3 regions of the Alteromonas nitratireducens genome follow, and region 3 is predicted to be linked to each of the others. Evidence: predicted binding sites of a transcription regulator. Region 3 holds the regulator's gene; each other region holds the start of a gene.

What was found. Region 3 encodes sigma-54, which starts transcription at its own class of promoters, with help from an activator protein. Its sites were predicted from a motif close to GTTGGCACGNNNNTNGNNT; they were not measured.
Region 1: a site for sigma-54 is predicted at 4,581-4,599, ahead of AB1N33_RS00545 (entericidin A/B family lipoprotein). Genes of this name have one in related genera too.
Region 2: a site for sigma-54 is predicted at 3,029-3,047, ahead of glnK (P-II family nitrogen regulator). Genes of this name have one in related genera too.

Annotation. Positions count from the first base shown of each region.
Region 1 covers NZ_JBFNPK010000001.1:113,055-119,134, forward strand. The annotation lists gene AB1N33_RS00515 (acyl-CoA dehydrogenase C-terminal domain-containing protein) at 1-743, shown strand, start outside; gene AB1N33_RS00520 (DUF3718 domain-containing protein) at 811-1,197, opposite strand; gene AB1N33_RS00525 (DUF3718 domain-containing protein) at 1,411-1,806, opposite strand; gene AB1N33_RS00530 (DUF3718 domain-containing protein) at 2,149-2,538, opposite strand; gene AB1N33_RS00535 (LysR family transcriptional regulator) at 2,662-3,564, opposite strand; gene AB1N33_RS00540 (MaoC family dehydratase) at 3,687-4,139, shown strand; gene AB1N33_RS00545 (entericidin A/B family lipoprotein) at 4,188-4,349, opposite strand; gene AB1N33_RS00550 (TonB-dependent receptor plug domain-containing protein) at 4,940-6,080, shown strand, end outside.
Region 2 covers NZ_JBFNPK010000003.1:57,166-63,245, forward strand. The annotation lists gene AB1N33_RS04185 (flavin reductase family protein) at 1-428, shown strand, start outside; gene AB1N33_RS04190 (amidase) at 470-2,041, opposite strand; gene AB1N33_RS04195 (hypothetical protein) at 2,122-2,958, opposite strand; gene glnK (P-II family nitrogen regulator) at 3,107-3,445, shown strand; gene amtB (ammonium transporter AmtB) at 3,479-4,726, shown strand; gene AB1N33_RS04210 (sensor histidine kinase) at 4,818-6,056, opposite strand; gene AB1N33_RS04215 (response regulator transcription factor) at 6,058-6,080, opposite strand, start outside.
Region 3 covers NZ_JBFNPK010000015.1:35,494-41,573, forward strand. The annotation lists gene AB1N33_RS12865 (hypothetical protein) at 1-680, shown strand, start outside; gene AB1N33_RS12870 (HPr family phosphocarrier protein) at 1,468-1,740, opposite strand; gene rapZ (RNase adapter RapZ) at 1,740-2,585, opposite strand; gene ptsN (PTS IIA-like nitrogen regulatory protein PtsN) at 2,613-3,056, opposite strand; gene hpf (ribosome hibernation promoting factor) at 3,069-3,356, opposite strand; gene AB1N33_RS12890 (RNA polymerase factor sigma-54) at 3,385-4,860, opposite strand; gene lptB (LPS export ABC transporter ATP-binding protein) at 4,932-5,657, opposite strand; gene lptA (lipopolysaccharide transport periplasmic protein LptA) at 5,660-6,080, opposite strand, start outside.

The DNA.
Region 1 (6,080 bases), on a different contig from region 3:
CATTTGCCGAAGGTAACCGTGCGCTGGCGTTCTACTGCATGCAGATGGTGGACCTGACCCTGTACGGTTCAGATGAGACAGAGAAGCAAGTGGCAGATGCCAAGCTGGCGTTCCTGACGCCTATCGTTAAAGCGTTTCTAACAGAAACCGCGCAGGAAACGACAAGCTACGGTATGCAGGTGTACGGTGGCCACGGCTACATTAAAGAATGGGGCATGGAGCAACTGGCACGGGATACGCGTATCTGCACGATGTATGAAGGGACAACCGGGATCCAGGCGATTGACCTGCTGGCCCGTAAGGTTATGGGCTCTAATGGCGAATTGCTCAACGTGTTTGTTCAGGAAGTACGTGAATTCACCGACTCACTGCGTGGTCAGGCACAGTTCAGTAAGTGGACAAATGCGCTCAGCTCGCACCTTGACGAGTGGCAGCAACTGACCATGGATATTGGTAAAGCAGCGGCGAGTAACCCGGATGAACTGGGTGCAGCTGCGGTTGATTATCTGATGTACTCAGGTTATGTCACGGTGGCGTATTTTTGGCTTAAAATGGCAGTTAAAGCGCAGGAAGCGCTGGATGCAGGTTCCTCTGAGAAAGACTTTTATCAGGCTAAGCTGCACACCTGTGGGTTCTATTTCGACCGACTGCTGACGCGCACACGGTCACTGGTGTCGGCAATCCAGTCGGGGTCTGACAATCTGATGGCCATGCCAGAAGAGATGTTCTCTACGCAGCAGTAACAGCATGGGTTACCTCTCCAATAAAAAAGGGTGCACACTGTGCACCCTTTTTTGTTGTCTTTACCGGTTAGATGCGCTCTGCAAGCACCTGGGCAACGGCGTTTTGCTGCAGGCCGTTTTCTTCAATCCACGCCTGCAGTGTCTTGCCGTCAGCTTCTGGCTGGCTCAGGTCGCCTTTAGGCATTTTCTTAACCAGCAGTGTGCCTGATTCAACGGCGTTGTTCAGTACTGCGGTTCTGATCAGGCTGTTACCTTCACATGAAATAGCAGAGTAGTAATCCTGCAGAGACAGACGGTAGTCTTTTTGCACGTCAGTCATTTTTTTACGCAGTTCACCTTTATCATCTGCCTTCACGATGGTGCAGATATTGGCCAGTGCATCACTTACATCAGCGTGCGCGGCGCCAGTGAATACCAGGGTAAGGGCAGTAACAGAAAGCATTGATTTCAACATGGGATATTCCTCAAAAAAACCACACCGCGTGGTCAAGCGGCGCGGATTATTCCTGAGGTTGTGCAATTAATCGACAATATTATTTATAACCAGGTATAAAAAATAATACGTCATAAAAAGGTGTGGCTCCCGGGAGGGAGCCACTGAGGCGGAGCGAACTCCGCGACCATGTTGAAATGGCTTCACATGGTGTGATTGTTATTCTTATCCGTTTTAAATACGGTCTTCGAGTTCCGCGGCGATGGGACTGTCCTGCAACCCATTCTCAGCAATCCAGGCCTGCAGGGTTTTTCCATCAGCCTCTGGCATTTCCAAATCGCGGCTCGGCATTTTCTTAACCAGCAATGTACCCGCCTCAACGGCGTTGTTCAGCACCGCGGTGCGGATCAGGCTGTTGCCGTCGCAGGTGATGCCGGTGTAGTAATCATGCAGTTTCAGACGATAATCCATTTGTACCCGACGCATTTTTTTGCGTAACTCGCCTTTGTCGTCAGCCTGAACAATCGTGCAGATGTTAGCAAGATCATCTTCAACGCCTGCACTTGCGGTACTCGCAAAACCCAGCGAGGCGATGGTCAGAACAAGAGAAGTGGTAACGTGTTTCAACATGGTTATTTCCTTCTGTTGGTGAAAATCGTTCGATGTGTAACTAATTAAAAAATAAACAAACCGAACAAAAAACATGCATCCATATACGTAGTTATGTTTTTTTATACCCAGCTTTATTGGCAGGTTTTGCAAGTAGGAATGAATTTAACTGTCTATTAAACAGTGGGTTATGGTATTTCCTTTTGGTGGTGAAAAAGGATGGGGTGTGGCGTTTGTTGTAGTTATTAATTAGATATCAAAGTGTTTAATGTGGAGTGATGCGTGTTACTGATCAAATCTGTACGACTTGATGTTATTAAAAAAGCGGCAATAAAGCCGCTTTGGAAAAATGACTGACAATCGCTATATTCGCTCGTCAATGACTCTGACAATGGGACTGTTCTGCAAGCCATGCTGATTTGCCCAGGTCAGCAGCGTGAGACCATCCTGCTCCGGCGCCGTGAGATCACTTTTCGGCATCATTCTTACCAGTAATGTGCCAGCCTCAACGGCATTACTTAATAATGCGGTTCGGATAAGGCTGTTACCGTTACAACTCACACCGGCGTAATAATCTTTGAGGCTTAACCGATAGTTTGATGTGACGATACGCATTTTATTACGTAGCTGTCCTTTATCATTTTTTTCAACCAGATCACAAAACCCAGAAAGTGTTTTTGAGATGTCGGCATTGGCATAGCCTGATACCCCGGCGGCGCACAGTATCACTACAGTTTTTATTATTTTTTTCATTTACAACAACGTCCTGCATGGCAATGACTTCCCTTATGCGCCAGTAAATGCCATTACATACCGGCGGGACAGTAAAAAAATGATACGCGGGTATCAAAAGTGATACCCGCCAGAGGGAACTGTCTAGTGCGGTTTATAAGCCGTCGCGATTTCTACGATTTGTTCACGCATCCACTTATGTGCATTGTCATGGTCTGCACTCACATGCCAGTACAGGAAGTACTCTACCGGTGGCACATCAAAGGGCAGTTCGTAAATGGCTAAATCGTAGTGTTTTGCAAGATGGTAGGGCAGGCACGCTACCAGATCAGTTTTCGCGATGGCGCTGGGTACCGTCAGAAAATGCTGACCGCGCATGACTACCTTGCGGCGTTTACCCAGCTTATCCAGTGCAATTTCAATCGGACCGGCACCGGATTTACGATGAGAAACATTAATGTGACCAAGCCGCAGGAAGGTATCCAGGTCGAGCCCTTGCTTTAAGGCCGGATGATTTTTTCTCGCCATGACGACCAGTCGATCCTGGGCTATTTTTTCTTTGCGCAGGTGAGGATCGGTAAACGCCGATGCGTCGGCAAAAAAGTCGAGATTACCACTGGCCATGGCAGAGACCACCTGACTGCGGGCCAGTTCGTAATTGGTAATGCTGATATTGGGGGCGAGATTCTGAACGCGCGCCATCAAACGGGGCAGAATCACGACTTCCAATAAATCACGACTGGCGAAATTAAATGCTTTTTCTGCAGTAAGCGGGTCAAAAACCTGGCTCTCCTGAACGCTTTTTCGCAACAGTGCCAGCGCCTGGCGGGCAGGGACAATAATATTCTGTGCAACCGGGGTTGGGGTCATTGAATGCCCGGTACGGACAAACAGCGGGTCGTTCAGCATTTCTCTGAGACGCGCCAGTGAGTTACTGACGGCTGGTTGCGTAATACACAGTACGTCGGCGGCTTTTGTGAGGCTGCCTGCCGTATAGATAGCATCAAAAACGGCGAACAAATTAAGGTCGATTCGGTTTAAATTCATAACCACATCCTGAAGTAACGGTGTTGGCGCAACATTTATAAACCTATATTATTAAAACTTAGTTGTAATATTCAACCGCTTAATAGTAGTGTGAGAAAAAAAGTTAAGAGTGGGTTAGTAAAATGAAAACATTGTCTATGTTAAAACCCGGCGACAAGCTGGAAGAAGCTGAATGGCGTACGATTACTCAGGACGCAATTAACCGGTTTGCTGATGCGACGGGCGACCATCAGTGGATCCACATCGATCCTGAGCGATGTGAGAGAGAAAGTCCGTTTGGCACGACCATCGCTCATGGCTTTATGACGGCGTCATTGATGCCCTGTGCATTCGATAATGTTGTTGCGCCGGACCCGACGATTGCACAGGTGATCAATTACGGTTTGGATACGCTGAGGTTTCTTGAGCCGGTAAAATGTAATGATGCAATCCGGTTTTCATTTGTGCTGGAAGAAATAAAGGAAAAAAAACTGGGCATGCTGTACCGAATGAAAGCCGACTGTATTAATCAGCGTACCGGTAACCCTGTGCTGACCGGTCAGTTCCTGATGCTGGCGGTGCCTAAGCCAGCCTGATGGGCGTAATACGCGTACCAGAGCTATTGCTCTGGTACGCAGTGGGCGTTATGAGGCGTCTTCTGCCGCATCCTCAACGGCATCACCGGCAGACTCAATGTCTTCACCCAGCCCTTCAACCGTTGCACAGCCGGTGACAACAAGTACACCGCAAATCAGTAAAAACGCGTTCACCCGTTTTATTAACGACAATAGCGTTAGCTTACCCATTGTTTCCTCCTTCTTTTGTCATAGCACAACACCTGTCAGTGTCTGACATGGTGTGAAAGAACCCGAGAAGTGGCCAATAGTGATTATCAGCAACATGAATGTTCCCGTTGAGCACGCAGAAAACATGTTACAGCGTGTAACTATCCCCCTGATCATTGTCATAATGTGGATCAGCAGAACAGCCTGGCGATAAGGCACCTGGCAATCTCTTTGTTCGTCCTCTATCTGAGAAATCAAATTCTGTTCCAAAATGAAATTGTTGTAAGTTATTGAAAAATATTGACTATATTTTTTGCATTCATGTGTGGATTGCCCGGTAGCGTAATTGTTACCGGCGTTATGTGCGTTTTACAGGGCGTTGAAGACGAGGAAATCGCCAGAAATTTGCGCGTTATCTGGTCAGACCATCGCTTAAACTAATGAAAACATATTATTTACATTCAATTTACAAAATGGGATATGCGTCTTACCATCAATGATGAGACAGACAGTCGTCGTCTCAAATAACAAGCAGACAGTTCAGTGCTGATCGCTTGCGGCAACAGTGACACGCCCGGGTAGTGATTGGCCTTAAACAGTGGAACCACACAATGAAAATGAAAACGCGAAAAAAAGCGCTTGCTGCGTTAATCAGTTCAGCTTTGTTCTCTACGTCATTTGTACTTCAGGCACAAGAAAACCAGGAAGAAGAAACAGCCGAGAAAAAAGAGGTCGAACTTATCCTGGTCACCGGTAGTTTTGTTCGTCGCAGTGACAACTTTGACTCTCCCTCACCACTTGCAGTGGTAGACAGTGTTGCTATTGATGCGATTGGTGCAAAAAACATCGCCGACATTACGCAAACGCTGACCATTAACACCGGTGCTGAGAATAACCCTGATGCGTTCACGCAGAACGCAACGGCGGGTACCTCAAACATTAACCTGCGTGGTCTGGGTGTGGCTTCCACTCTCGTGCTGCTCAACAACCGCCGTCAGGTGGTTACCGCTCAGCAGACCAACGAAGGGTTAAACTTCGTTGATACCAGTTCGCTGGTACCGATGATTGCCATTGACCGCATGGAAGTGGTAAAAGACGGTGCGTCCGCACTGTACGGTTCTGATGCGGTTGCCGGTGTGGTTAACTTTATTACCAAGCGTAATTACGAAGGTGCCATGGTCACCATGGACTACCAGGACGGCGCACACGGCGACAACAAAGAGTACGTACTGCAGGGGCTGTGGGGTATGTCTGGTGACAAGGGCAATGTGATGGCTGCGATCAGCTACACCAACCGTTCACCGTTATTTATCTCAGACCGCCGTCTGAGCCGTCCTCAGGACGACACCAGTGCGCTGGGTAACCCCGGTTCGTACTTCCTGCCAATTCCTGGCTTAGGCGCAATTCCGGTAATCGACCCGTACGGCTGTGAACAGTTCGGAGGGTATCCTGACATACGCGCACCAAGTGGCACACTGCCCGGTGGTCTTGAGGTTGGTCTGTGTGGCTTTGACTTCGGTCCGTATTATTCCTATGTGCCTGATGAGTCCCGCCTGAACATGTTTGTTAGTGCAGTTTATGAACTGACAGACGAGATCACCTGGCGGGCTGAATTTGGTGCGGCCCGTAACCGTGCAGAACGTGGCGGCGCGCCAAGCTTCCCGATTCTGACGTCACCTATTGTACCGGCCACACACCCGCAGAACCCGTTTGGTACGGCGGTGAGCTTCTTTGGCCGTGCTGAAGGTAACG
Region 2 (6,080 bases), on a different contig from region 3:
TGGGCTATAAGGACACGCTACGCAATATCGAGCAGACCGGGGAATTTTGCTGGAACATGGTGAATGCCCCGCTGGCACAGGCCATGAACGAGACCTGTCGGCCTGTTGAACCGGGCGTGGATGAGTTTGATCTGGCCGGGCTGGAAAAGTCTCCCTCGCAGCATATCAGTGTGCCGTTCGTCAGTGCCAGCCCGGTGGTCATGGAATGCCGGAAAACGCAGATTGTGCAGTTGCAGGGGGCGTCCGGCGAGACAGTCGATACCTGGATGGTGTTTGGCGAGGTGGTGGGCGTGCACATCGACACTGCGCTGCTTAAAGATGGGGTATTCCAGACGGCCGCAGCGCAGCCTTTACTGCGCGCAGGCGGGCCTGGCGATTACTTTACGATTAGTGAAGACAACAAACTGTTTATGCCTCGCCCCCGCTAGATTATGCGGGCCGGAGACGTTATCCCGGCCCGGGGGATAAATTACTGTGCAGGAGGCCGGGCGCCGATCTCCGGCATCGGGTTGCTTCGCAGCCAGGCTTCCAACTGATAGGCTATCGCCATCACAGTCGCGTCATCGCCCTTTTTGCCCATCACGGAGAGACCCACGGGCAGCCCATGTACCTTACCCAGAGGCAGCGTGATATGCGGGTATCCGGCGACAGCCGGATAGGTGGACACACCGCCGCTGCCGTTATCGCCGTTAACCACATCAATACTCCAGGCGGGGCCACGCGTAATTGCTATCAGTACATCGGCGCTGTTGTCATCAAGTAACTGGTTGATGCCAGACTGCGTTTCTCTGCGAACCGCCGACAGCGCCTGCTGGTACTCTGGCTCATCAAGCGTGCCCTTTTCCTGCGCTTTAACAAAAATCTCCTGCATGAAATAAGGCATTTCCCGCTCGCGGTTTTGCTGATTGAACGCAATCAGCGACTCCAGCGTTTTGACCCGATCGGCCACCGGCAAATCAGTGAGGTAGTGATTCAGCGTATGCTTAAATTCGTAAAGCAGGACGGTATATGTGTCGTTCCAGAAGCCGTCATAGGGTGAATGACTGAGCTTGTCAGTAATATCGACATCGGCGGCTTTAAGCGCCTCGATGAGACTGGCTTCCAGTGCTGCGACTGACTCATGACGGGTGGCTGATGAGTGTACCCAGCCCAGGCGCACCTGACTCAGCGGCGTCTTTGTAATATCACTCAGCCCGGTGCGTGTGATGCCTTCTTCACGGGTGGCGCTGTCGCGCGGGTCTTCAGACTGCATCGCTGCCAGAATGATGGCCGCATCCATCACCGATGCCGTCATCGGGCCGGCGGTATCCTGGGTGTGCGATATAGGTACCACGCCAAACCGGCTGACCAGCCCAACGGTCGGTTTCATGCCGACCACACCGTTCATTGAGGCCGGACACGTAATTGAGCCGTTGGTTTCTGTGCCAATGGCGGCGACAGCAAAGCCGGCAGCAACGGCTGCACCTGACCCTGAGCTTGAGCCGCAGGGTGTACGGGAAGGATCGTGTGGATTACGGGTTTGTCCGCCTACCGCACTCCAGCCCGACGATGAGCGCTCTGAGCGCATATTAGCCCATTCACTTAAGTTGGTTTTACCCAAAATCACCGCTCCGGCGTTACGAAGATTGGCTGTGAGCGTGGCATCCCGTCCGGTCTGCATGTTGGCAAAGGCCAGTGAGCCCGCCGTGGTGGGCATATCAAGGGTTTCAATGTTGTCCTTAATCAGGATGGGAATGCCGTGCAGCGGGCCACGCAGTTGCCCGGCCTTGCGCTCTTCATCCCGTTGGCGCGCGATATCCAGTGCCACTGGGTTGGTGGTGATGACCGAGTTATAGGCGCCATCCTCTGCCTGAATGCGGCGCAGATAAAAGTCGGTAAGTGCTTCAGAAGTCAGGCGGCCTGCCCCCATCTCTTCCTGCAGTTGCAAAATGGTCATCGACGTCCATGGCGCTTTGTCGGGAGCGCTTTGGTGACGGGTTGTGCAACCAGCAACAAGCACAAGTGAGACCAGCAAAAAAACAGCGCGCAACAGCGTAAACATAAACAAACTCCCGGTAGCGTAGTAAAGGCGGTAAACAGGCAACAACCTAACAGTAACGTTGTAATGCGCAAAAAGTGTACTTATTTTTGCTCGCGCTTTTGTGAATTGTTTTTAATGCGTTCGCGGATATAGCCGTCTATGTTGCTGCGTTCCGAACAAGTGAGCGTGCCGCCGGTAATGCCGCTGAGTACTGCGATGGTCTTATTCACCGCACTGTCACAATTCACAATGGTGGGTTTAACGGCACCAGGCACCGCGTCCGGCTCACTGCTTGCACGTGGGTCGATCAGAACGGGCGAGCGGCGCAGGCGGCGGAAATTCTCAGCGGCCTGCTGGCTGTCCTGTTGCTGCCGGGCAGCATCGTACTCACTCATGTACTGATTAAGTGCTGCTCTGGGATTGAACCTGCCGGCCTCCCGGTTGCGCTCAGATGATGTGTCAGCGTGTGTTTGTTGTGAGGCGGGTGGCTGTGGGGCCACCTCGACGGGCGCAGATTCAGCTCTCAACGGCTCAGTGCTTACCGGTTCAATGTCTGGCGGCACGTTTTGCTGTTTAGGTGAGGGCGCGGGTGATGCTTCAGGCGTCGCCGACAGTGTGGCTGGCTGAGGCTGGAGCACAGGGATGATCAGTCTGGCCTGTATCGGTGGCGCTTTCTTCGCCACCGGGCGGGCGCTGTGCTGGCTGAATAACAGTAAAACTGCGCCATGCAGCGAAAGCGATACGATCAGGGCGACCCACAGGGTACGGGAAGGCCGTCGGTGAACCGGCAAACGTCCGTGTTGTGGCGGTAGTATCAGGTCAGGCGTCATCATACCCACAAACAGACCGCCAATAGTCAGAACAAGTTCCGTTGGGGCTTTACAAACACGCCTGACATGCATGCGTGGTTTCGGTGCAGCAGAAAGCGGCTGCACCATAATGGTGCTAAAACCGCACCGTTTGTTTCAGCTGATTTTAATAACCTGTTGATATTCATGATTTTTAATTTGTGGCACAGGAATTGTGTTACTCACAGGCAAACAACGATACGTGCGATAAAACCACAACATACTGGGAGCAACACTCATGAAACTAGTCACAGCAATCATCAAGCCGTTCAAGCTGGATGATGTTCGTGAAGCCATTTCAGAAATCGGTATTGACGGCCTGACCGTCACCGAAGTGAAAGGTTTCGGACGTCAGAAAGGCCATACCGAACTCTACCGTGGCGCGGAATATCAGGTTGATTTTCTGCCGAAGGTGAAACTGGAAATTGCGGTTAAGGACGATCAGGTTGAACGCCTGGTTGAAGCCATCGTCGGCGCGGCGAAAACCGGCAAAATCGGTGACGGTAAAGTCTTCGTTTACGACCTTGAACATGCCGTGCGTATCCGTACGGGCGAGTCTGATGGTGATGCGATCTAACGCCACCCTGAACACATTGCGGAGAACTCTATAATGGAAATCACATTTGAGCTTGGGTACGCCTTAGATACCTTCTACTTTTTGATTTGCGGTGCACTGGTTATGTGGATGGCAGCAGGTTTTGCCATGCTGGAAGCCGGCCTGGTGCGTGCTAAAAATACCACTGAAATTCTGACTAAAAACATTGCGCTGTTTGCCATTGCCTGCACCATGTACATGGTGTGTGGTTACGGCATCATGTACGGCGGCGGAGACTGGGGCCCGTTCCTGAGTGGCATTATGGCTGACGGCGCGACTGATGTCGCAGAAGATCCTGCCACCTATGCACCCTCAGCAGACTTCTTCTTCCAGGTTGTGTTTGTGGCAACCGCCATGTCTATTGTGTCAGGTGCCGTTGCTGAACGTATGAAACTGTGGGCCTTTCTGGCGTTTGCGGTTGTCATGACTGGCTTTATTTACCCAATGGAAGGTGCATGGACCTGGGGCAGCGAGGCGGTGTTTGGCATGTACACGCTGGGTGATCTGGGTTTCTCTGACTTTGCTGGCTCTGGTATTGTCCATATGGCGGGTGCTGCTGCCGCATTGGCAGGTGTACTGGTACTGGGCGCCCGTAAAGGCAAATATACTGCAGACGGTAAAGTCAATGCGATTCCGGGTGCGAACCTGCCGCTGGCAACACTGGGTACCTTCATTCTGTGGATGGGCTGGTTTGGCTTTAACGGTGGTTCAGTGCTGGCGACTGCCACGGTAGAAAGTGCTAACGCTGTCGCCGTGGTGTTCATGAACACCAACGCCGCCGCAGCCGGTGGTACGATTGCCGCGTTGATTCTGGCGCGCATTCTGTTTGGTAAAGCGGATCTGACCATGGCACTGAACGGTGCACTGGCAGGCCTGGTAGCTATCACGGCAGAACCATCAACGCCAACGCCGCTGCTGGCAACTTTGTTTGGCGCGCTCGGTGGTATTCTGGTGGTCTTCAGCATTGTCACGCTGGACAAGCTGAAAATTGACGATCCGGTGGGTGCGATTTCAGTACACGGTGTGGTTGGTCTGCTGGGTCTGTTACTGGTTCCGGTGACTAACGATGGATCAAGCTTCTCTGGTCAAATCATTGGCGCGCTGACAATCTTCGTTTGGGTATTTGTCACCAGTCTGGTTGTGTGGCTAATCATCAAAGCGGTGATGGGCGTCCGTGTGAGTGAAGAAGAAGAGTTTGAAGGCGTGGATCTGAGCGAGTGTGGTCTGGAAGCTTACCCAGACTTCACCGGCAGCCGGTCTTAAACCCTGGTCTGAACAGATGACCGAATAACGAAAACAACAACATCTGTCTCACTTCCTTTAAACCCCGCGTTAGCGGGGTTTTTTTATGTGTTTATTTCAGTGTGATGATAAGTATAAACAGGGTGTCCTTTATTTCAGCGGCAACTGTCCATCCACACTGACGGCAAATGCGTTTGACGAGATGCAGGCCCTGACCGAGGCCCTGACTGGTATTTGCTTTTACCTGCGGAGCCAGGATATCCCCATCGGGCAGCACGTCCACCGGATTTTTAAAAATAAGCTGCTGTCCTTTCATCTCAATGGTCAGTGATACCGTGCTGGCATGGTTCACCACATTATCCAGCAGGTTGTTGATCAGAATGTGCAGCAGGTTTTTGTTGCAGGTAGTGCGGCAGGTCGGTGGCACCGTGATGGTCAGCTCAGCGTTCTCGGTACTGCAAAACGAGAAATGATTAACCACGCAATGCTCAATTTCCTGACGCAGCGACAAGGTCTCAGTGTCGACAGACTCTTCCCGCGATAATGCGAGCAACACGTTCAGTGATTGTTCAATATCGTTCACGGCCGTCTTCACACGTGACACAGAGTCTGCGTCCAGTGAGGTGTCTGAACGCAGTCTGCTGGCAACCAGCTTTAGCACAGCGACGGGCGTGCGAAGCTCATGGCTGATGTCGCGGGAGAAGTCCGTTTCGCGCGCTAACGCGGCATGTAAGCGGTTAAAACTGTCGCTGATAGTGTGAGCAAGGTAGCCAATCTCATCGTTGGCAAAGTGCTGCTCAAACGTCAGCCTTGTTCCCTCGGTCTGGTTTGATACGCCCGATGCAATATGCTGTAAGGGATTCACGACCAAATGTGCAAGGTAGCGAGCCAGTATCACTGCACACACTACCATCACCCCCAGCACCAGCAGGATCCACGGAATAAGTTTCGGCAGATAAATTTTTGATATCTCATAAGACGACACATTGGCCGACAACAACCAGAGTTTGTTGCCCAGCGCTACTTCCCGCAGGTGAACGGTGCCGCCATCATCGAGGGGAAATTCAATGCGCTGAGGAGACTGGCTGTGCAACTGCTGAATGCGTTGAGGTAATGCTTCCCATCCCGGATGCAGCGTCATAAAAGGAATGCGAGGACTTACCACCTGTCCTGTTGAAGTAAACTGTTGCTCGATATAGCGCGCTTCCTGTGCAACCAGCTGGTTAAAGATATTGTCTTCAATCAGCCAGGCATACAGGATCAGCAGGCTGATGAAAAACAACGAAACGAACACCGTGAAACTGATTATCAGCCAGCGGATCTTGCGCCGGATAGAATCTCTGAACATCATTTTACACCGATAACCTGAAGCCAA
Region 3 (6,080 bases):
GTCCTAGTAAAAGTAACCTGACAACTGAACTTCCTCCTTTACCTAGTGAGCCATTTACGTTTAACTGGCAGGAGCTGGATGAGATTAAAGGCCACATACGCGCAGCGCTCAAAGCGTATCAGTTACACCAACAACCCGGTGAATGCCAGGCGTTGGCAGATTCAGAAAATAACGTGGTGTCTCTTTACAAAGTGGTCAATGAGTTAGTGAAATCTTGCAAGAGTACCCTATACACCAAAGGTTACGCTGGGAATTTAATTAATTTCAGTCTTGCATACCGCAAGCAGTTCTATGAAATTGAACAAAAGAATCAGGCATCGTCAATAGGTACCCTGCCTCTCCTGCCATCACAACCATTTCGATTCGTAAAGGATGAGGTGTTGGCCATAAAGTCATATTTATCCGCCGCCAGCGCCCAATCTCTTGATCTGAGTTATTCGCAACAAGTCGGCATGCATAAGGGGGAGGTATGTAAGACTGACGATGTACAAAAGCTCGGCACAGACCTTAGCGCTCCCTTTGTTAAGCAGTACTGGCAACAGGTTATTGGCCAGCTACAGAGTTGTGCGACCTTTATGTCACCGCACAATAGAGCAGCTTTGGAGCCGCTGCAGTCAATGCTGAAGGATTATATGGCTGTATTACAAGCACAAAAAAGTCGACCTTTTTTTGGAAAGTAAATGGCCATGTACAAAATGGGTTATCTCTAAAAAACACAGGGTCACTGAGAACACCGATGAGTATTGCCGCTGCAACCACTGATTTTATAAACCTCTCGCAGCGGCATTTTCAGGACCAAAGAAAAGAAGTGACTGATAGTGGCATTTACAGAAGTTCGTGAATTCTCTCGAAACCAGGGGCGTAGCTGCATAAGCCGGTATTTGATAAAGCCCGTTTAATGAACCTGTTAGTTCGACCTATTTTCAACATGGAAAGTGTATTCCTTGTTGAATTCATTAAGCTGGCCAACCTCAGAACCGTCGTCATGAAAACACCATCCGCTTTCACTGCATTCCATTGAAATTTCGGAAACGCTTTGCTTACCATTGAACGCATAAATGCTTATGCATTTTGCAGGTTCCTCTCCTCGTGTTGCGCCACAAAACATGACCCCGACAGGCTGCCATTGACACGAGTATTCGGCTCAATTTCTTGCAGAGGAAGAGTAATTGAATGCGCGGTTCCCTTTATTAAGGGGTAATGTTCTGCCTGGTACTCCTTGGCTACGTTTCTCCCCAAGGAAAAGTGATAAGACTGACACTCTGGATTGTCGACAGTAGTGATATAACGCACTTTGAGTTTGTAGGTCAGGGATGAGTCAATGCTACCGCTTAGATGAATATATTTTGAAAAAGGAGTGTCAGACCTGACCACACCTTCTGTTGACGAACACCCAGCCAAGACTAAGAGTATTAACATACTGAACCGTAATCGCAATCTGCCCCACCGCGCACCATAAGCCATTAATTACTCTGCCTCGTTAAACTTGCCAACGATGAGGGCCTCAATGGCATCCATGGCCTTGTCGGCATCGCTGCCCTCGGAGATCACGGTCACCTGCTCGCCCTGATGGCTTTCCAGCATCATCAGGCCCAGTACGCTGCTGGCATCGGCCTGTTTGTCGCCTTTTACCAGGGTCACCTGGGCATCAAACTGGTTAGTCAGCTGCACTAACTGGGTTGCAGCGCGGGCATGCAGGCCAAGCTTATTAACGATGGTCAGGGTTTTTTCGCACTTCATCAGGCTGACAACTCCCGGTGTCTGATTTGCACGTCAGGGTGAATGTCACTGAACGCCTTTGCCAGAGACTGCGCAATGAATACCGAGCGGTGCTGGCCGCCGGTACAGCCAATAGCGATAGTGACGTAACTACGGTTGTTGCGCTCCAAATGGGGTAGCCAGGTTTTCAGCAGGTTCTGAATCTGCCAGATAAATTTGGTCACAATTGGCTGTGAGGCGAGAAAGTGCTCAACCGGTCCATCCAGGCCGGTCAGATGTTTCAGATCGGGTTCCCAGTGGGGGTTTGGCAGAAAGCGGGCGTCAAACACGTAGTCGGCGTCTTTGGGAATGCCGTATTTAAACCCGAATGACTCAAATACCAGCACCAGCCGTGAACTCTTCTTACCCAGAATACGTTCCCGAATCAGTTCGGCAAGCTGATGCACTGAAAGCTTGTCTGTATCAATATATAAATCTGCGCGCTCGGCAACCGGCGCCAGCAGCACCGATTCGGCCTTTATTGCTTCTGCAAGCGAGATGTTCTGCTTGGATAACGGGTGGAGACGGCGGGTCTCACTGAAGCGCTTCACCAGAACGTCGTCACTGGCATCGATATACACCACGGTCATGGTCCAGGAGGAGGGCAGGTAGTCGAGAATCTCTACCAGCTCGTTCGGATCTTTCGGCAGGTTACGAACGTCAATGCTCACCGCAACCTGGTCGTATTCATCGACGACGGTGTGGGTCAGCGTAGGCAGCAGGTTAACCGGAATGTTGTCGACGCAGTAGTAGCCGAGGTCCTCGAGCGCGCGAAGTGCGACGGATTTACCGGACCCTGACCGGCCACTGATAATAATAAGCTTCACGATTCGCTCCCTGGGTTGTGATGCCGTTCACTGCAATGCAGTGATAATGTCGTCACTGGTACTGGCGCGACGGATGGCTTTTACGGTTTCTTTGTCGTTGAGTTTACTGGCTACCGTAGCCAGTGTCTGCAGGTGACCCTCAGTCTGATCTTCAGGTACCAGCAGGGTAAAAAAGATATCCACCGGCTGGTTATCAATGGCGTCAAAGTCGATGGCCGGAGAACTGGTCACCACAATGGCGATAACTTTTTCCAGGCCGGGGAGTCTGCCATGGGGCAGGGCGATGCCATTGCCAATCCCGGTGCTGCCCATACGCTCACGCGAGAGCAGACTGGTCAGTACGGCGGCCTGATCAATCTCGGGATTATTTTTGGCAGCAATGTTGCTGATAATCTCAAGAATTCGTTTTTTACTGTTGCACTGGACCGCACATTCGGTGCGGTCCAGGCTGACTAAGGCTTGAATATCCATAAACGCAATGAATTAATGCTTCTTCATCTTTTCCTTGTGTTTAATAACCTGCCTGTCGAGCTTATCAACCATACTGTCGATAGCTGCATACATATCGGTATCTTCTGAAGACGCAAACACTTCAGCACCGCTGAGGTGAACCGTCGCTTCGGCTTTTTGAGACAGCTTTTCTACATTAAGAATGACGTGAACGTTGGAAATATGATCGAAGTGGCGCTCCAGCTTGCTGAACTTAGTATCGACATAATTACGCAAAGAGTCGGTGATTTCGACATGATGACCGGTAAGGTTGATTTGCATATTTCGTCTTCCTTATCTTTGTGAGCCCCTAAATAAGGCTCTTACGTTGGTTAGACGGGGGGATCGCAAGCGATTCCCGGTATTTTGCTATTGTCCGCCGGGCAACCATAATTCCCTGCTCGGCCAACAATTGAGCAATCTTGCTGTCACTAAGTGGTTTACTGGGCTTTTCAGCCGCAACCAGTTTTTTGATCAATGCGCGAATCGCGGTTGAGGAACACTCGCCACCTGACTCTGTTGCCACGTGACTGGAGAAAAAGTATTTCAGCTCAAAAATACCCCGCGGTGTATGCATGTATTTTTGCGTGGTCACCCGCGAGATGGTCGATTCGTGCATATCTACCATTTCTGCGACATCATTCAGCACCATTGGTTTCATCATTTCCGGACCATGTTCAAAAAAGCCCATTTGTTGCTGCACAATACAGTTAGCCACTTTCAACAGCGTTTCGTTGCGTGACTCCAGGCTCTTAATGAACCATTTAGCTTCCTGCATGTGCGAGCGAATAAACTGGGAATCGCTGCTGTTACGCGCATTCCGGCTCATGGCCGCATATTGCTGGTTAATACTCAGTTTAGGCAGACTGTCGGGGTTAAGCTCAACAATCCAGCGACCATTTTTCTTCACCACCGACACATCCGGAATCACGTACTCCGGATCTTTGGTAACCAGGGCACTGCCAGGCCGTGGGTTAAGCGTCTGTAATAACCGCATGGCTTCACGTAACTGATCTTCCTTCAGACGGGATTTGCGCATCAGCGTGCGGTAGTCCTTGCTGCCAAGCAGATCACTGTATTCTTCAATCAGCATGCGGGCTTCAGCCAGCCAGGGAGTATCCTCTGAAAACTGTCTTAGCTGAACCAGCAGGCATTCCTGCGGGGTACGCGAACCGGAGCCAATCGGGTCGAATAACTGAATGCGTTTAAGCACACACTCGACCTCGTCCATCTCTACCGGCTCTTCGGTTTCATCTGAGTTAACACTGGCCAGAATGTCATCAAGTGGCACCGTCAGGTAACCGGATTCGTCAATCGAATCTATGATTGCCGTGGCAATGGCACGGTCGGTGTCGGAAAACGGCGTCAGACGCATCTGCCAGAGCAGATGATCCTGAATGTTTTCTGTGGTTTCACCCTGAAAAACCTGGTCATCGTCACTTGAGGGGCCAGGGGCAGGGGCAGATGACGCGGAATAATATTCGTCCCACGTACTGTCAATGGGAAGCTCATCAGGCAGGTCGTTTTTCTCTAACGCATCTCCGGCTTCTATGCTGTCACTGCTGGCCGAGACAGTCTCCTGATGATCGTCATTGTCGATATTGTTTTTTTCGGGCAGGTCATTGTCCTGACCTTCGTCAACCTCAAGTAGCGGGTTCGCATCCAGCGCTTCCTGAATTTCCTGCTGAAGGTCGAGCGTAGACAACTGCAGCAAACGGATTGCTTGCTGCAATTGCGGTGTCATTGTGAGCTGTTGACTGAATTTTAATTGTAAAGATGGTTTCATCTACGTCTTATAAGTAATGCTCGTGATTGTGTCTCTGTTATGCCGTGGCACGATGACATCTGACAACTTAACTATAGCCTGAATTGTTCGCCAAGGTATACATCCCTGACCTGTTGATTACTCAGTACCTCTTCGGCGGTGCCCTGTGCGATTAGCTCTCCGTGACTCACAATGTAGGCTTTCTCACAGACATCCAGCGTTTCCCTGACGTTGTGATCGGTGATTAGGATACCGATACCCCTGTCCCGCAGGTGCTGGATGATCTTCTTTATATCATTAACGGAGATGGGATCAACACCCGCAAATGGCTCGTCCAGCAAAATAAATTTCGGGTTGGCGGCCAGCGCTCTGGCTATTTCTACCCGGCGACGTTCACCGCCTGACAGGCTCATCCCCGTGCTGTTACGAATATGATTGATATTGAACTCATCCAGCAGCGCATCCGCCTCAGCTTCCTGTCCGTTTTTATCCAAATCCTTGCGGGTCTGGAGGATTGCCATAATGTTTTCGAGCACCGTCAGCTTTCTGAAAATAGACGCTTCCTGCGGTAAATAGCCTATACCGAGTCGGGCACGCTCGTGCATGGGAAGGTGGGTGAGTACTTCGTCGTCAATGTGGATTTGGCCTTTATCAAGCGGAACCAAACCTACAATCATGTAAAATGTTGTGGTTTTTCCTGCACCGTTCGGACCCAGTAAGCCCACAATCTGGCCAGTCGACACCGACAGGCTCACATCTCTGACGACCTGGCGGGCTTTATACGATTTCGCCAGACTTTGTGCGGTCAGGGTTGCCATAATTATTGCTGGTCCTTCTGCTGGTTCTGGTCGTCGTCTTTTTTATCTTCCCCGTCTTTCTTGTCATCGCGGGTCAGCTTTTTTATCGCCTGGGGACGGAATACGGTGGTCACGCGGCCATCGCTGTTGCCCGTGGCCAGCAACTGCTCTTTGGCCATGTCATAGGTAATTTTGTCGCCCTGAACCATGCTGGTATCCTGCTGTAACTCGGCATTGCCCTCCAGCGAAATCGTGCGTTTTATCACCTCGTAACGGATCTCTCTCGCTGTCGCTCTGACCTGCGTGCCGTCCTCCATTTTTTGTGAATAGCTGGCCGGATTGCCGCGTGCGACAAAGACTTCTCTGCCATCTCCTTCGGTCGCAATCACCTCAACCTCATCGGCATCGATAACCAGTGTGCCCTGCGTTATGCGGACATCGTCC